4 regions of the Pantoea sp. GW821-FHT03E06 genome follow, and region 3 is predicted to be linked to each of the others. Evidence: predicted binding sites of a transcription regulator. Region 3 holds the regulator's gene; each other region holds the start of a gene.
What was found. The regulator sigma-54, encoded in region 3, starts transcription at its own class of promoters, with help from an activator protein. The targets are predictions, from matches to a motif close to GTTGGCACANNTTTCGCTNT.
Positions count from the first base shown of each region.

Region 1 (4,366 bases), 550 kb from region 3:
TTGCAGCTGCTGCGGAAGTTACCGGGCCCGTGCTGGTCAGCTACTTTATCGATAATCTGGTGGCGAAACATCAGATGCCGTGGGGGATTGCGGCTGGGCTGCTGGTGAGCTTCGTTCTACTGCAATTGCTGGCGGCCGGTTTGCACTATTTTCAGGCGCTGCTGTTTAACCGTGCGGCCATTGGCGTAGTGCAGCAGCTGCGCGTTGATGTGATGAACGCGGCGCTGCGTCAACCGCTCAGCGCTTTTGATACGCAGCCGGTCGGACAAATAATCTCGCGCGTCACTAATGACACCGAAGTGATCAAAGATCTTTACGTCACCGTGGTCGCCACCGTATTGCGTGCTGCTGCGCTGATTGGTGCGATGCTGGTGGCGATGTTCTCGCTTGATTGGCGTATGGCGCTGGTGGCGCTGGTGATTTTCCCGCTGGTGCTGACGGTGATGATGATTTATCAACGCTTCAGTACGCCAATTGCCCGCCGCGTGCGCAGCTATCTGGCCGACATTAATAACGGTTTCAATGAAGTGATCAACGGCATGAGCGTGATCCAACAGTTTCGCCAGCAGGCACGTTTTGGTGAGCGCATGGGCGAAGCGAGTCGTTCGCACTATCTGGCGCGGATGGAAACGCTGCGGCTGGACGGTTTTCTGTTGCGTCCGTTGCTGAGCTTGTTCTCCGCCATGATTCTGTGCGGTTTGTTGATGCTGTTTAGCTTCGCCACGCCGGGCGTGTTTGAGGTTGGCGTGCTTTATGCGTTCATCACGTATCTTGGCCGACTCAATGAACCCTTGATTGAATTAACTACGCAGCAGTCGATGCTGCAACAGGCGGTGGTATCAGGCGAACGCATTTTTGAACTGATGGATGCCGTGCAGCAAGGCTACGGCGCAGATGATCGGCCGCTGGCGTCAGGAGAGATTTCCCTGCGCGATGTGAGCTTTGCTTATCGTGATAACCGCGACGTACTGAGCAATATTAATCTTGACGTGCCAGCGCGCAATTTTGTGGCGCTGGTTGGGCATACCGGCAGCGGGAAAAGTACCTTAGCCAACCTGTTAATGGGCTATTATCCGGTAACACGCGGCACTATCGAACTGGATGGTCGTCCGTTGCCGCTGCTATCACACGCAGCCCTGCGCCAAAGCATCGCCATGGTGCAGCAGGATCCGGTGGTGCTGGCAGATTCGTTGCTGGCCAACGTCCGCTTAGGGCGCGACATCCCAGAAGAGCAAGTGTGGCAAGCGCTGGAAACCGTGCAGCTGGCATCGCTGGCGCGCAGCATGTCTGATGGGATTTACACGCGCCTTGGCGAGCAGGGCAATAACCTCTCGGTTGGACAGAAACAGCTGCTGGCACTGGCGCGCGTGCTGGTGTCATTGCCGCAGATTCTGATCCTTGATGAAGCCACTGCCAATATCGATTCCGGGACTGAGCAAGCAATTCAACACGCATTACGCGCTCTGCGGCAGCACAGTACGTTGGTGGTGATTGCACACCGGCTTTCCACCATCACGGAAGCCGACCAGATTTTAGTGCTGCACCGTGGACAGGTGGTTGAGCGCGGTACGCATACTGAATTGCTGGCTCAGCAGGGACGTTATTGGCAAATGTATCAGCTGCAGCAGGCTGGCGATGAACTCGCAGCGGGCATTCCCGTACATGCTGAAGGGTGATCTGCACCTTTTTTGCACAGTTTTATCGGAATGTTCTGTATTGATGCACTGCTTTGAGGCTGTGGGCACCAGAACAGTGCAACTTTGCAACACCTTACTCTTTCCCTCTGCCAAAATTGCGTCGCGCTTCACATAACGAAGCGTGATGCAGCGCGCCTATTCTACTGACATTCCACTTTTTTTATTTATGGCACAGCCTTTGCTTATATCCCTACGTGTCCGCGAAGACTCACTCAATTTCTTATCCGGAGGGGAACGTATGAAGCTGGTTACCGTGGTAATCAAACCATTTAAGCTGGAGGACGTGCGTGAAGCCTTATCCTCTATTGGCATTCAGGGACTGACAGTGACCGAAGTTAAAGGTTTTGGTCGCCAGAAAGGTCACGCAGAGCTTTATCGCGGTGCCGAGTACAGCGTTAACTTCCTGCCAAAAGTAAAAATTGATATCGCTATTGCGGACGATCAACTCGACGAAGTGGTCGATGTTATCAGCAAAGCCGCTTATACCGGCAAAATTGGCGACGGCAAGATTTTCGTCGCGGAACTGCAGCGCGTCATTCGTATTCGCACCGGCGAGACCGACGAAGCAGCACTGTAACTGGGGCTCTGAATTGTGATGGGATGGAAAGAAATGAATAAAGTAATGACGAAGTTGGGCCTCACCAGCCTCGCGCTGTTACCCTCGCTGGCCATGGCGGCCGCGCCTGCCGTAGCCGATAAAGCCGATAATGCCTTTATGATGATCTGTACCGCGCTGGTACTGTTCATGTCCATTCCGGGTATCGCTTTGTTCTACGGCGGTTTGATCCGCGGTAAGAACGTGCTCTCCATGCTGACCCAGGTTGCCGTGACTTTCTCGCTGGTATGCGTGCTGTGGGTGATTTATGGCTACTCACTGGCCTTCAGTGAAGGCAACGCCTTCTTCGGGAACTTCCAGTGGGCGATGCTGAAGAATATTGAGCTGAAAGCCGTGATGGGCAGTTTCTACCAATATATTCACGTGGCTTTCCAGGCATCATTTGCCTGTATCACCGTCGGTCTGATTGTGGGCGCTCTGGCAGAACGTATTCGCTTCTCTGCGGTGCTGATTTTCGTCGTCGTGTGGTTGACGCTGGCTTACCTGCCAATCGCACACATGGTGTGGGCGGGCGGCTTGCTGGCACAAGATGGCGCGCTCGATTTTGCAGGTGGTACCGTTGTCCATATCAATGCCGCAGTTGCTGGTTTGGTGGGGGCTTACCTGGTTGGCAAGCGTGCAGGGTTCGGTAAAGAAGCGTTCAAACCGCATAACCTGCCGATGGTGTTCCTCGGTACTGCGATCCTGTACGTCGGTTGGTTTGGTTTTAATGCCGGTTCAGCTTCCTCTGCGAACGAAATCGCTGCGCTGGCCTTCCTGAATACCGTCGTGGCAACTGCGGGCGCTGTTTTGTCGTGGGTGTTTGGCGAATGGGCGGTGCGTGGTAAACCTTCTCTGTTGGGGGCGTGCTCAGGTTTCATCGCGGGTCTGGTGGCGATTACTCCTGCCTGTGGTTACGTTGGTGTCGGCGGCGCGCTGATCATCGGCCTGGCGGGTGGCTTAGCCGGTCTGTGGGGCGTGACGACGCTGAAAAGATGGCTGCGCGTTGATGACCCGTGTGATGTGTTCGGTGTGCACGGCGTATGCGGTATCCTCGGCTGTATCCTGACGGGTGTATTTGCCTCCTCTTCATTGGGCGGCGTGGGCTACGCAGAAGGCGTGACCATGGGACATCAGGTTTGGGTGCAGTTGTTCAGCGTTGGTGTAACCATCGTCTGGACCGCAGTTGTTGCCTTTATCGGCTTCAAACTGGCGGATATGATTGTTGGCCTGCGTGTTCCGGAAGATCAGGAACGTGAAGGTTTGGATGTGAACAGCCACGGCGAGAACGCTTACAACCAGTAAGTATCGGGCTGAAGAAGAGCAGTGCGCTAAAACTATAAAAAGTACAAGGGGCGATGATTTCGCCCCTTTTTTATGCGTCGCGTTGGCGCATCACGCCTTCCTGTACCGTGGTTGCCACAAGGGTGCCATCCTGCTTGTAAAATTCACCGCGCACAAAGCCCCGTGCGCTGGACGCAGAGGTACTTACCACGCTGTACAGCAGCCATTCTGATAAGTCGAACGGGCGATGGAACCACATAGAGTGATCGATGGTGGCGACTTGCATATCGGCCTCAAGGAAGCCTTTGCCGTGCGGCTGCAGAGCAACGGGTAAGAAGTTGAGATCGGAAGCATAACCCAGCAAGTATTGGTGAATACGGCGATCTTCTGGCAGCTCGCCGTTGGCGCGGATCCACACCTGGCGAACCGGTTCGTCAACGTGCCCTTTTAGCGGGTTGTGAATCTGCACGGGGCGGATATCGAGTGGACGTTCGGCGAGGAATTTTTCTTTCAGCTTGAGCGGCAAGTGCGCGGCCAGCTTTTTCGCTAAGTCTTGTTCCGAGGGGAGATTTTCCGGGCCCGGCACCTGCGGCATGCTGTTTTGATGTTCGAAACCACTTTCGGGCGCCTGGAATGAGGCCGTCATGTAAAAGATCGGCTGACCATTCTGTACCGCACTTACGCGGCGAGCGCTGAAGCTTTTACCGTCACGCAGCGTTTCAACATCATAAATGATAGCTTTATGGCTATCGCCAGGCCGCAAGAAGTAACTGTGAAAAGAGTGGATGAT
Region 1 is NZ_JBWKUG010000001.1:1,056,858-1,061,223, forward strand. Features, by position in the region: gene AC07WB_RS04795 (SmdB family multidrug efflux ABC transporter permease/ATP-binding protein) at 1-1,676, shown strand, start outside; gene glnK (P-II family nitrogen regulator) at 1,936-2,274, shown strand; gene amtB (ammonium transporter AmtB) at 2,308-3,597, shown strand; gene tesB (acyl-CoA thioesterase II) at 3,668-4,366, opposite strand, start outside.
Region 1: glnK (P-II family nitrogen regulator) is a predicted target of sigma-54. The motif match lies at 1,863-1,882, and genes of this name have one in related genera.

Region 2 (4,366 bases), 3.6 Mb from region 3:
GTTCTCGGTCAGGTGACGTTTACGAATACGTACTGACAGCGGAGTCACTTCTACCAGTTCGTCATCATCGATGAACTCGATAGCCTGCTCCAGCGTCATTTTCTGCGGTGGAACCAGAGTGGTTGCTTCGTCAGTACCTGACGCACGCATGTTGGTCAGTTTCTTACCGGTCAGACAGTTTACTGTCAGGTCGTTAGAACGGCTGTGAATACCGATGATCTGGCCTTCATACACTTCCGCACCGTGACCCAGGAACAGCTTACCGCGATCCTGCAGACCGAACAGGGCGAACGCTACCGCTTTACCCTGACCGTTCGAGATCAGTACGCCGTTCTGACGCTGACCCACTTCGCCCGGACGCACGTCGTCGTAGTGGCTGAAGGTGGAGTACAGCAGACCGGTACCAGAAGTCATGGTCATGAATTCGTTACGGAAGCCGATCAGGCCACGGCTTGGGATCATGTAGTCGAGACGTACACGGCCTTTGCCATCAGGATCCATATTTTTCAGATCGCCTTTACGCTCACCCATTGCCTGCATCACAGAACCCTGATGGGTCTCTTCGATGTCGAGGGTGACGTTTTCGAATGGCTCCTGCTTACGGCCTTCATGCTCACGGAAGATAACTTTCGGACGGGATACCGCCAGCTCGAAACCTTCACGACGCATGTTTTCGATCAGCACCGACAAGTGCAGCTCACCACGACCTGACACGCGGAACGCATCAGAATCTTCGGTTTCTTCAACGCGCAGTGCCACGTTGTGTACCAGCTCTTTATTCAGACGCTCCAGGATCTGGCGCGACGTCACGAACTTACCTTCTTTACCGCAGAACGGCGAGGTGTTGACGTTGAAGAACATGGTTACGGTTGGTTCATCGACGCTCAGGGCCGGCAGCGCTTCCACATTCTGCGTGTCGCAGATGGTGTCAGAGATGTTCAGCTCGCCCAGGCCGGTAATAGCGATGATATCGCCCGCTTCCGCCAGGGTGCTTTCGATACGTTCCAGACCCAAATGGCCCAGTACTTTACCGACTTTACCGTTACGGGTTTTGCCTTCGCTATCAATGATAGTGACCTGCTGGTTCGGCTTAACGGTACCGCGCTTGATGCGGCCGATGCCGATCACGCCCAGATAGTTGTTGTAGTCCAGCTGCGAGATCTGCATCTGCAGTGGCGCTTCAACTTCAACCTGAGGTGGAGAAACGTGGTCGACGATCGCCTGATACAGCGGGGTCATGTCGTCAGCCATGTCGGTGTGTTCCAGACCCGCGATACCATTCAACGCCGAAGCGAAGATGATCGGGAAGTCCAGCTGCTCGTCAGTCGCATCCAGGTTAACGAACAGGTCAAATACCTGATCAACAACCCAGTCAGGACGCGCGCCCGGACGGTCAACTTTGTTGATAACCACAATCGGCTTCAAACCATGAGCAAATGCTTTCTTGGTTACGAAGCGGGTTTGCGGCATAGGGCCATCCATCGCATCTACAACCAGCAGCACCGAATCCACCATGGACATGACGCGCTCCACTTCACCACCGAAGTCGGCGTGTCCTGGGGTATCAACGATGTTGATACGGTAATCATTCCATTTGATGGCGGTGTTTTTTGCGAGGATGGTAATCCCACGCTCTTTCTCCAAATCGTTGGAGTCCATTACGCGCTCAGTCGCTTCGGTACGAGCATCAAAAGTACCGGACTGTTGTAGCAGCTTGTCAACCAGGGTGGTCTTACCATGGTCAACGTGCGCGATGATGGCGATGTTACGCAAATTTTCGATCACAGCTTTGCCTCAGGCATTATAGAAATAACGCGGTATTGTACACGGATTAAGCGGAAGACTGAACATGATCACAGATTTCGCCGAAAGTTTCTCGTAGCGCTGGTTTTTAGCACCATTTACGGTGCATTAATCTGCACTGCGGTGGCGTTTTGCACCAATTTGGTGCTTATCTTCATCCGTGTTGCACCACAACAATGCAGGAAATCCATCCTGGTGCAGCCTTCGACTCACGAAAGCGCGCATTGTAGCGCCATTTTCGCCATTGTCATAAAGTTGGCACAGAATTCGCTTTATCTATTTCAAGCGATAACGACAGTTATAAAACGGTTGAAAGAGCTTGCCGAGATCTTTGGTTAGGAGTGGTCAGCAGTAGTGGCGCATTCCCGGCAACGAAGTTCTCTCACCATGACGATAATGACCATTTCCAGGAGAGTTGAGTATGTCCGCTGAACACGTTCTCTCGATGATGAACGAGCATGAAGTTAAGTTTGTTGACCTGCGTTTTACCGATACCAAAGGTAAAGAACAGCACGTTACTATCCCTGCTCACCAGGTTAACGCTGACTTCTTCGAAGAAGGCAAAATGTTCGATGGCTCCTCCATCGGTGGCTGGAAAGGCATTAACGAATCAGACATGGTGCTGATGCCGGATGCAACCACTGCAGTGATGGATCCGTTCTTCGAAGACTCGACCCTGATCATCCGTTGCGACATCCTTGAGCCAGGCACACTGCAGGGCTACGATCGTGACCCGCGCTCCATTGCTAAGCGTGCAGAAGAGTTCCTGCGTTCTTCCGGCATCGCGGATACCGTGCTGTTTGGACCAGAGCCAGAGTTCTTCCTGTTCGATGATATCCGTTTCGGTTCTTCTACTTCAGGTTCACACGTTGCTATCGATGATATCGAAGCCGCATGGAACACCGGTAAAGAGTACGAAGGCGGTAACAAAGGTCACCGTCCAGGTCTGAAAGGCGGTTACTTCCCAGTGCCACCGGTTGACTCCGCGCAGGACATCCGTTCTGCCATGTGTCTGACCATGGAGCAAATGGGCCTGGTGGTTGAAGCACATCACCACGAAGTCGCCACTGCTGGTCAGAACGAAGTGGCAACCCGCTTCAACACCATGACCAAAAAAGCGGACGAAATTCAGATCTACAAATATGTGGTGCACAACGTTGCTCACGCGTACGGCAAAACGGCAACCTTCATGCCTAAGCCAATGTTCGGCGATAACGGTTCTGGTATGCACTGCCACATGTCCCTGTCAAAAGGCGGCGTGAACCTGTTCTCTGGCGACAAGTACGGCGGCCTGTCTGAAACTGCTCTGTTCTACATCGGCGGTATCATCAAGCACGCTAAAGCGATCAACGCCCTGGCAAACCCAACCACCAACTCATACAAGCGTCTGGTCCCAGGCTACGAAGCACCGGTTATGCTGGCTTACTCTGCCCGTAACCGTTCTGCTTCTATCCGTATCCCAGTGGTTGCTAGCCCGAAAGCACGCCGTATCGAAGCACGCTTCCCGGATCCAGCGGCTAACCCATACCTGGCCTTCACCGCGCTGCTGATGGCGGGTCTTGATGGTGTTATCAACAAGATCCACCCTGGCGATGCGATGGACAAAAACCTGTATGACCTGCCACCGGAAGAAGAAGCTGAGATTCCAAAAGTTGCAGGTTCTCTGGAAGAAGCACTGAACGCACTGAACGAAGACCGCGAGTTCCTGACCCGTGGCGGCGTGTTCACTGATGACGCCATCGATGCTTACATCGAACTGCGTAAAGCCGACAATGACCGCGTGCGTATGACTCCGCACCCCGTTGAGTTCGAGCTGTACTACAGCGTTTAATCAGCATTAAAGATTCGCGGACTTTGCATCGCCGCAAGGCGGCAATCGAGAGGATCCCGGGGAGCTGAGATAACTCAGTGACTCGGGGGAACGAGTGCAGCCAACGCAGCGGGGTGTAAAAGACGCCGAAGATTTTATATTGCCGTGGAAACTTTAGCCCATCTCCGGATGGGCTTTTTTCTCCGCGTATTCATGGTTCGAAGCACAGATTTCCGTCCTGTAAGGCTATAATGCACTAAATTAGTGCAGAGGAACGCTGTATGGCAACTGGCACGCTGCCCGACGCGGGGCAGATTCTCAACTCCCTAATCAACAGTATTTTGCTGGTCGATAACGATTTAGTTATCCATTACGCCAATCCGGCGGCTCAGCAATTACTGGCGCAAAGCTCACGTAAATTGTTCGGCACGCCATTACCGGAATTAACCGGCTATTTTTCGCTGAATATTGAGGTGATGAGCGAGAGTCTCGGGGCTGGCCAGGGCTTTACCGATAGCGAAGTCACCTTAGTGGTGGATGGCCGCGCGCACATTATGTCGCTGACGGCACAGCGTTTACCGGATGGCTTTATTCTGCTGGAAATGGCGCCGATGGATAATCAACGTCGTCTTAGCCAGGAACAAATTCAGCATGCTCAGCAGGTTGCTGCCCGCGACTTAGTCCGCGGTCTGGCGCATGAAATAAAAAACCCGCTGGGGGGATTACGTGGTGCCGCGCAACTGCTTACCCGCG
Region 2 is NZ_JBWKUG010000001.1:4,128,615-4,132,980, forward strand. Features, by position in the region: gene typA (ribosome-dependent GTPase TypA) at 1-1,785, opposite strand, end outside; gene glnA (glutamate--ammonia ligase) at 2,225-3,634, shown strand; gene glnL (nitrogen regulation protein NR(II)) at 3,895-4,366, shown strand, end outside.
Region 2: glnA (glutamate--ammonia ligase) is a predicted target of sigma-54. The motif match lies at 2,058-2,077, and genes of this name have one in related genera.

Region 3 (4,366 bases):
TGTGCTGCACGTAAACGGCGGCAGACCGTTTTGTCCGCCAGGCGTTTAGCAACAAGCGAAAGCGTGTGCAAGTGGGTTTTACACTGGTCCGCGGGTACCAGAAGGGCAAACAGCAGGTCAACCGGCTGGTTATCAACCGCATCGAAAGCGATGGGCTGATCAAGGCTGATAAACACCCCTACGGCGCGCAATGTATCTTCTTCCAACTTGCCGTGTGGGATAGCAATGCCGTTGCCAATGCCGGTACTGCCCATGCGTTCGCGGGTCAGGATTGCTTCGAAAAGCGTCTGGTGCGGCAGATTGAGCTGCTTCGCTGCTAGCTCGCTGATAATTTCCAGCGCGCGTTTTTTACTCTGGCAGTGTACGCCGCTACGGGTACAGTCCAGTGAAAGGACCGAGCTCAATTCCAGTGTCAGATCGTTGTTCATCATCGTTTCACTTGCGAGTTCACATAGCCGCGGGGATCAGGCAATTAACTGCATTGCGGTTCGCCCGTTGGCGCTTGCGCAGATGACAAAACGGGGCGGTTAAACCCGCCCCATTTTGCTCTAAGTGCCGAATCAGTCAGCACTCTGCAAGCGTGAAGGTTAGTGTTTTTTCAGTTTGTCTTTATGTTTGGTCAGCTGACGGGAAAGCTTATCGATTAACCCGTCGATGGCCGCGTACATGTCTTCCGCTTCCGATGTGGCGTGCAGCTCTCCGCCGTTGACGTGCAGTGTTGCGTCCGCAACCTGCGTCACCTTCTCTACTTTTAGAACAATATAAACCTGATTGATATGATCAAAATAGTGTTCCAGTTTGGCAAATTTGGTATTTACAAATTCACGCAGAGGTTCGGTAATCTCAACGTTAAGTCCGGTCAGGTTTAGCTGCATAGGTCTTCCTTCTTCGTTCGGTCAAACCAATTGTTTGCGCTGGTTTGATGGCGGTATAGATAAAGACTCGCGATATTTAGCAACCGTACGTCGCGCTACCATGATGCCCTGTTCAGATAACATGGAGGTCAGTTTGCTGTCGCTCAAGGGTTTTGCGGGATTTTCCGCGGAGATCAATTTTTTCACCAGTGCGCGAATCGCCGTGGAGGAGGCTTCGCCGCCGCCCTCGGTGTTGACGTGGCTGGAGAAAAAATATTTCAACTCAAAGATGCCGCGCGGACTGTGCAAGTATTTCTGCGTGGTCACGCGTGAAATGGTGGACTCGTGCATATCAACGGCCTGGGCGATATCTGCCAGCACCATCGGGCGCATATACTCCTCGCCCTGCTCAAAAAATGCCTGCTGTTGCTCAACGATACAGCGTGTCACTTTGAGCAGCGTATCGTTACGGCTCTCGAGGCTCTTAATCAGCCATTTGGCTTCCTGCAAATTACTGCGGATAAACTGATTATCGCTTTCGTTACGTCCGGCACCGCCCATCGCAGCATACTGCTGGTTGATTTTCAGGCGCGGCATGCTGTCTGAGTTGAGTTCAACTGTCCAGCGCTTGCTGATTTTGCGCACCAGAACATCAGGAATAACATATTCTGGTTCGCTGGTGTTGATCGATTGACCCGGACGCGGATCGAGCGACTGAATCAGCAGCATCGCGTCTTTCAGTATCTCTTCTTTGAGACGCGTCACGCGCATCAGACTGCGGAAATCATGGTTAGCCAACAGATCGAGATGCTCGCTGACAATCAAACGGGCTTCCGCCAGCATAGGTGTTGCGGACGAATATTGAGAGAGCTGTACTAACAGACAATCACGTAAGTCGCGCGCACCTACGCCAACGGGATCGAAACGTTGCACGCGCTTAAGCACGGCTTCGACTTCTTCCAGCGTCAACTCTTCATCACCAATACTGTCATAAATGTCTTGTATAGTGACGGTGAGATAACCGGTATCGTCAATGGCATCGACAATCGAGGTGGCAATCGCGCGGTCCGTATCGCTAAAAGGCGTTAACTCAACCTGCCACATCAGATAATCCTGCAGCGATTGGGTGGTTTCGCCCTGATAGATCGGCAGCTCATCGTCCTGGTAGTCGGTACCTGTGCCTGAAGGGGTTCCCGCGGTGTAGATTTCGTCCCAGGTGGCATCGAGCGGCAACTCTTCGGGCATATCTTTCTGTTCAAGTGCTTCACGCGTATCTAGTGAATCACTTTCCTGATCCTGAAATTCGCGCGCATCGACTTCTTCATGCAGATCGGTTTGTTCAAGCAGCGGATTGCTTTCCAGCGCCAGTTGGAGTTCTTGCTGGAGTTCAAGCGTAGAGAGTTGCAGCAAGCGGATAGCTTGCTGCAACTGTGGTGTCATCGCCAGCTGTTGGCTGAGCCTGAGTTGCAAACCTTGCTTCATAATTCGGTTAGAATTTCCTAAGCAAACGTAGGGTGTTACGACACCTTATCAGAGTCTGAACTCTTCGCCCAAATAAACACGCTTAACCTGCTCATCTACAAGAATTTCATCAGGTGTGCCATGGGCAATCAAATGCCCCTGGCTAACAATATAAGCGCGTTCACACACCGCGAGGGTTTCACGCACGTTGTGGTCGGTAATCAGCACGCCAAGGCCGCTGTCACGCAAATGCTCAATGATTTTCTTGATATCGATAACGGAGATGGGGTCAACGCCGGCAAAAGGCTCATCCAGCAGGATAAACTTCGGATTAGCCGCCAGCGCGCGCGCAATCTCCACACGACGGCGCTCACCGCCCGATAACGCCTGGCCCATGCTGTCACGCAGATGCGCGATGTGGAACTCTTCCATCAGTTCGTTAGCACGATCCTGGCGCTGCTCTTCGGTCAGATCATCGCGAATCTGCAGCACCGCCATCAGATTGTCGTACACGCTCAAGCGGCGGAAAATCGAGGCTTCCTGAGGTAAATAGCCGATGCCGCGGCGTGCGCGTGCATGCAGCGGCAAAATGCTGATGTCTTCATCATCAATCACGATGCGGCCGGCATCGCGCGGCACAATGCCAACCACCATGTAAAACGTGGTGGTTTTACCGGCACCATTTGGGCCCAGCAGGCCGACAATCTCGCCGGATTTTACCTGCAGACTAACATCTTCCACCACGCGGCGGCCTTTGTAGGCTTTCGCCAGGTTTTCAGCGATCAGTGTGGCCATAGCAATCAGTTACTCTTTTTAGGGCTCGCGGACGAGCCGTTTTTATCCTGCAGCTGCGACGGTACCAGAACGGTGGTCACACGCTTACTTTCACCCTGGCTAAATGCCTGCATTTTCTGCTCTTTCACCAGGTAAGTGATACGATCGCCTTTAATATTGCTGTCCTGCTGCTGAATAAAGGCATTGCCCGTCAGCTCAACAAAGTCGTTCGCCAATTCGTAGTGCAGTTTACTGGCATGGCCCTGAACCGGCTTGCCGCTGTCCTGCATTTGGTAAAAGGTGGCAGGATTACCATAGGCATCAACGATGGTTTTCTTGCTGTCGCCGCCAGGACGTGTGACCACGACTTTATCGGCGGTAATCTTGATCGAACCCTGGGTAACAATCACGTTGCCGGTAAAGGTCGCGACGTTGCCTTGCAGGTCCAGCGCCTGATTAACGGAGTCAATATTAACGGGCTTGTCTGAGTCGCCGGTCAGCGCCAGGGCGGGCAAACTCGTTGCCAGCAGGGCACTCACCAGCAATAACTTAAGGCTGTTTTGGTTCATTTTGGATTTCATAGGAAGTTTTGACCTTTTCAAGCAGCTCAGCATTTTTCGTCCGTAAATTGCCGCGCATTTTCATGCCAGTGGAATTAAAACTGCGGCCAAAAAGGGTGACTTTATCGTCAGACGTCACGTCCTGGGTGACCAAATTTACCTGAGCGTTATCGGTAAGAATGCGCTCAAGCTGTGAATCCTGGGTCAACGTATTGACGACGACATTGCCGTAAAGGTAAAGCATACGATCTTTAGTCAGCTTTGCCTTGTCAGCACGCGCTGACCACGTCGGCACTTTGTTTTCGTCATAGGTGGTCATCACCGGATTATCGAACCAACTTACCTCATCGGCTGAAAAGTAGGTCACTTTATCTGACACCAGCTTATAACCCAGTGCGCCTGTGGGGTTATACACCACAGTATTGGATTTTTCGCTGGTATACGTTGGCTCTTGATTGTTCGTCGCCACCGGCGTTTTGTTGTCATCCTGGTTGGTGAGATTCCAGCCGATCAGCACCAACGCGATCAGGGCCAGAATCAGCGTCATCCAACGCCTGCTCTTACTCATATTGATTGCCCTATGGCATCCTCAAATTTGTTCTGCGCAATCAAAATCAGATCGCACAACTCACGTACTGCGCCGCGGCCACCGGCAATGCGGGTAACATAATGCGCGCGCGGCAGCAAAATCGGGTGGGCATCCGCCACGGCAACGCT
Region 3 is NZ_JBWKUG010000001.1:503,892-508,257, forward strand. Features, by position in the region: gene ptsN (PTS IIA-like nitrogen regulatory protein PtsN) at 1-428, opposite strand, end outside; gene hpf (ribosome hibernation promoting factor) at 588-875, opposite strand; gene rpoN (RNA polymerase factor sigma-54) at 897-2,336, opposite strand; gene lptB (LPS export ABC transporter ATP-binding protein) at 2,385-3,110, opposite strand; gene lptA (lipopolysaccharide ABC transporter substrate-binding protein LptA) at 3,116-3,670, opposite strand; gene lptC (LPS export ABC transporter periplasmic protein LptC) at 3,639-4,217, opposite strand; gene kdsC (3-deoxy-manno-octulosonate-8-phosphatase KdsC) at 4,214-4,366, opposite strand, start outside.

Region 4 (4,366 bases), 380 kb from region 3:
TTCGGACCAAATACGCCGAGGAAGAACGGCGCGTAGGCGCGGGTGAAATCGATCACTTTCTCGCGCTCGGCGTTTTTGCCCATGCTGGAAATCACCAGATCGACTTTATCGGTTTGCAGATAGGGCACGCGGTTGGCGCTGGAAACCGGCACCAGCTGCAACTTCAGTTTCATCTGTTTGGCGAGGTACTTCGCCATATCAATATCGTAGCCCTGCGGCTGCAAATCGGTGCCCACCGAGCCGAACGGCGGGAAATCCTGCGGTACCGCCACGCGAATCACGCCACGCTTCTGGATATCCTGCAACTGATCGGCCATCGCGCTACCGACCTGCGCCATCAGCAAAGCCGCGCCCGCTACCGCTAATAATACTTTTTTCATTATGCACCCCGGTGAGTTTACGTGAAACAAAAGATTCTTGATGAATCATTCTGCAACTAATGTGCCAACCGCAGCGTCAGGGAAAGAAAGAGGAAAAAATGAGGTTTTACTGAATACAAGGCGAAAAAAACGGGCATAGCGCCCGTGGAAGTTAACGATCTAAAACAGTGCAACGCACCAAAATGGCGCCCGTTAACGGTGTTCCAGCTCGTCGAGATGCTGATAAAGATCGGCGATTTGATGGATGCGCTGACGCCCCTGCGACAACATTTCATGTAGCAAAGCGTTGGCCAGCAGATTAATCAGGCTCATGGCGGAGGCGTAGCTATCAAAGGCGGAAACGCTATCGAGCGATGCACACAGCTGCCAGCGCGCCAGCGTAATGATGCCCTGCGCCTGCGGCTCACACAGCGCCAGCACCGGAATGTTGCTCTGCTGCAGCTGCTGCATCAGCGGACGAATGATGCGCGGGCGGCGGCGAAACGCCATCACCACTACAATGTCCTCCGGCGTGATGTCCACCAGCTCTTCGCCCAGCGTCTGGCCCGGCTGCGGCAGGACATGCACCTGTGGACGCGCCTGCATCAGCTGCTGACGCAGGTGCAGCGCCACCGGATACGCGTTGCGCATGCCGATGATAAACACCCGTTTAGCCACGCCCAGCGCCGCAATCACCTCACCGAACTGCTGCGGATCGATGCTGTTGACCCACTGCGTGAGGTTGGCCATTTCCTGCTTATAGTGGCGCGACAGCAAGGTGTTGCCCTGCACCGCATCGCGATTGTCGGTGAGCGGCATGCCGCTCTGGCGCAGGATGCGCAGTTCATCGCGCATGTCCTTGTATTTTTCGTAACCGAGACGCTTGAATAAACGACTGACCGTGGCCTTTGAGACACCGCTCAATCGCGCCAGCTCGGCGCTGTTGTAGCTGATCAGGTCATCAAAATGGTCAAATACGAAGTCGGCAATGCGCTGCTCCTGCGGCGACAGTTGCGGATAGTGACTACGAAGTCGTTCATCAAGTTGTTTCATCATCGGTCCTGTAACTTTTGTTTCATCACAAGCTAGCATAAATCGATCCAGATTGATGTCCGAGCAAAACTGGAACAGCTCTTGCTTAGGTTTATGCAGGATCTGCCAGGTGCGCATAAATGCGCACCCTACAAAACCTGCACCGTGCTGTTGTAGGGTCGCATTCGTGGCGAACAGCGGCCAGGTGCGCATAAATGCGCACCCTACAAAACCTGCACCGTGCTGTTGTAGGGTCGCCATTTATGGCGACCCCTGTCAGATGCACCCTACAAGTAATTACAGAGAAAGAGTTCACTATGATACAGAGCAATATGGCGCCGTTAGGCATGGCCGTTACGCCGCATCATCTTGCCAGCGAAAGCGCGTTAGCGGTGCTGCGTGAAGGCGGCAGCGCAATTGAAGCGATGGTGGCTGCGGCCGCCACCATCGCCGTGGTCTATCCGCACATGAACGGTTTGGGCGGCGACGGCTTCTGGCTGGTGGTGCCACCTAACGGCGATCCCATCGCCATTGACGCCAGCGGCGCGGCCGGTTCGCTGGCGCATGTCGATTTCTATCACGGCGAAACCCATATTCCGCATCGCGGGCCGAAAGCGGCATTAACCGTTGCCGGCACCGTGAGCGGCTGGCAGGAAGCCTTAACGCTGGCGCAGGAACTCGGTGCCGCGCCGCTGCCGTTAACGCGCCTGCTGCGCGATGCGATTCGTTACGCTGCCGACGGCATTCCGGTCACCGCTTCGCAAGCCGCCGCTACTGCTGCCAAGCAGCAGGAGTTACAGCATCAGCCCGGTTTCGCCGCCACGTTCCTGCCAGATGGCAACGTACCGACTGCGGGCAGCCGCTTTACCCAACCGGCGCTGGCCAATACGCTGAGCATGCTGTGCGATCACGGGCTGGAGAGTTTTTATCGCGGCGAACTGGCGCACCATCTGGCGCGCGAAATGACCGCACTTGGGATGCCGATCACCCTGGAAGATTTGCAAACCCACCAAGCGCGGCGCTGCACGCCACTGCATCTGGCACACAGCGAAGGCGATATCTGGAACATGACGCCGCCGACGCAGGGTTTGGTGTCGCTGGCGATCCTCGGCATTACCGATCGGCTCGCTATGGCAGACGCCGATGAGGCACAAACCGTGCACCGCATCGTTGAAGCCACCAAAAAAGCCTTCGCGCTGCGCGACCAGCACATCACCGATCCGCGCCACATCGACATTAATGTGCAGAGCCTGCTGGACGCCGAACATCTCAGCACGCTGGCGGCACAGGTAGACGACAGGCAAGCCGCGTCGTGGGGCACCGGGCGCGGACCCGGCGACACGGTGTGGATGGGCGTGATGGACAGCAGCGGGCTGGCGGTCTCCTTTATCCAGAGCATCTACCACGAATTCGGCAGCGGCGTGGTATTGCCCGGCACCGGCATCACCTGGCAAAACCGTGGCGCTGCGTTCAGCCTGCAGCCCGACCATCTACTGGCGCTGCAGCCGGGCAAACAGCCTTTCCACACGCTTAATCCCGCCGCCGCGCGTCTTAAAGATGGCCGCACCATGGTGTATGGCTCAATGGGCGGCGACGGCCAGCCGCAAACCCAGGCGGCGATTTTCACGCGCCATGTGATTCAGGGGCAGCCGTTGCAACAGGCAGTGAGCGCGCCGCGCTGGCTGCTGGGCCGCACCTGGGGACAATCATCGGACTCGCTCAAGCTTGAAGCCCGCATCGCACCGGAAACGGTGCAGCAGCTGCGCGCGCTCGGCCATGAGGTGGAACTGCTGCCTGATTTCAGTGAAGTGGTCGGCCATGCGGGTGCCATCGTTCGACATAACAACGGCATGCTGGAAGGCGCGTTCGATCCGCGCAGCAACGGCAGCGCCGCCGGTTTCTAACGGAGATTATTGATGAGTTCACAACCGGACTGGGCCTCCTATATCGCCCAAATGGAGCAGATTCTGGCGCTGGAGCTGGACGATGCGCGCCGTGCCGAATTGCTGACGCAATTTAATCGCATCGCCGCGATGGCCGAGCCGCTGATGGCGCTGCCGCTCGACGATCGGCTGGAAGTGGCGGGAGTGTTCCATCCATGAAACTGTCGTCATTATCGATTAACGCCCTGCATCAGGCGCTCAGCCTGGGTGAAATTAGCGCCCGCGAGATCGCACAAACGACGCTGGCAGCGATTGAGCAACATAACCCGGCGCTCAACGCCTGGACCGAAGTGACCGGCCAACGCATGCTGCGTGAAGCCGAGCAACTCGATCGGCAACGCCAGCGCGGCGAGACATTAGCGCCGTTGGCCGGCATTCCGTATGCGGTAAAGAATCTGTTTGATGTCGCTGGACACAGCACTTTAGCCGGTGCCAGCCTGTTCAGCGATCGCGCCGCGGCACGCGAAGATGCCTGGGCGGTGAGCAAACTGCGTCAGTCCGGCGCGCTGCTCTCCGGTATGTTGAATATGGATGCCTACGCTTACGGCTTTACCACCGAAAACACCCATTATGGCGCGACGCACAACCCACGAGATCTAACCCGCGTGGCGGGCGGCTCGTCCGGCGGTTCGGCGGCGGCGGTTGCAGCGGGTTTGGTGCACTTTTCACTCGGCACCGACACTAACGGTTCGATCCGCGTACCCGCTTCGCTGTGCGGCATCTTCGGTTTAAAACCCACTTTTGGTCGCCTGTCGCGCAGCGGCAGCCATCCGTTTGTCGCCAGTCTCGATCACATCGGCCCGTTTGCCCGGTCGGTGGAAGATTTGAGCCTGGTGTATGACACTCTGCAAGGCGCCGACGCCAGCGATGCCTTCCAGGCCGCACAGCCGGTTGCGCCGGTCAGCGATTTACTGCGCCACGGCGCAGAAGGCGTGCGCAGCGCAGTGCTCGGTGGTTTCTTCTCAACCTGGTGCAGCGATGAAGCGCGCGCCGCTGTGGCAGTGGTCGCCAAAGCGTTAAATGCCGTGGAGG
Region 4 is NZ_JBWKUG010000001.1:880,949-885,314, reverse strand. Features, by position in the region: gene AC07WB_RS04000 (transporter substrate-binding domain-containing protein) at 1-380, opposite strand, end outside; gene hpxU (MurR/RpiR family transcriptional regulator HpxU) at 573-1,412, opposite strand; gene AC07WB_RS03990 (gamma-glutamyltransferase family protein) at 1,709-3,295, shown strand; gene hpxX (oxalurate catabolism protein HpxX) at 3,308-3,493, shown strand; gene AC07WB_RS03980 (AtzE family amidohydrolase) at 3,490-4,366, shown strand, end outside.
Region 4: AC07WB_RS03990 (gamma-glutamyltransferase family protein) is a predicted target of sigma-54. The motif match lies at 1,481-1,500, and genes of this name have one in related genera.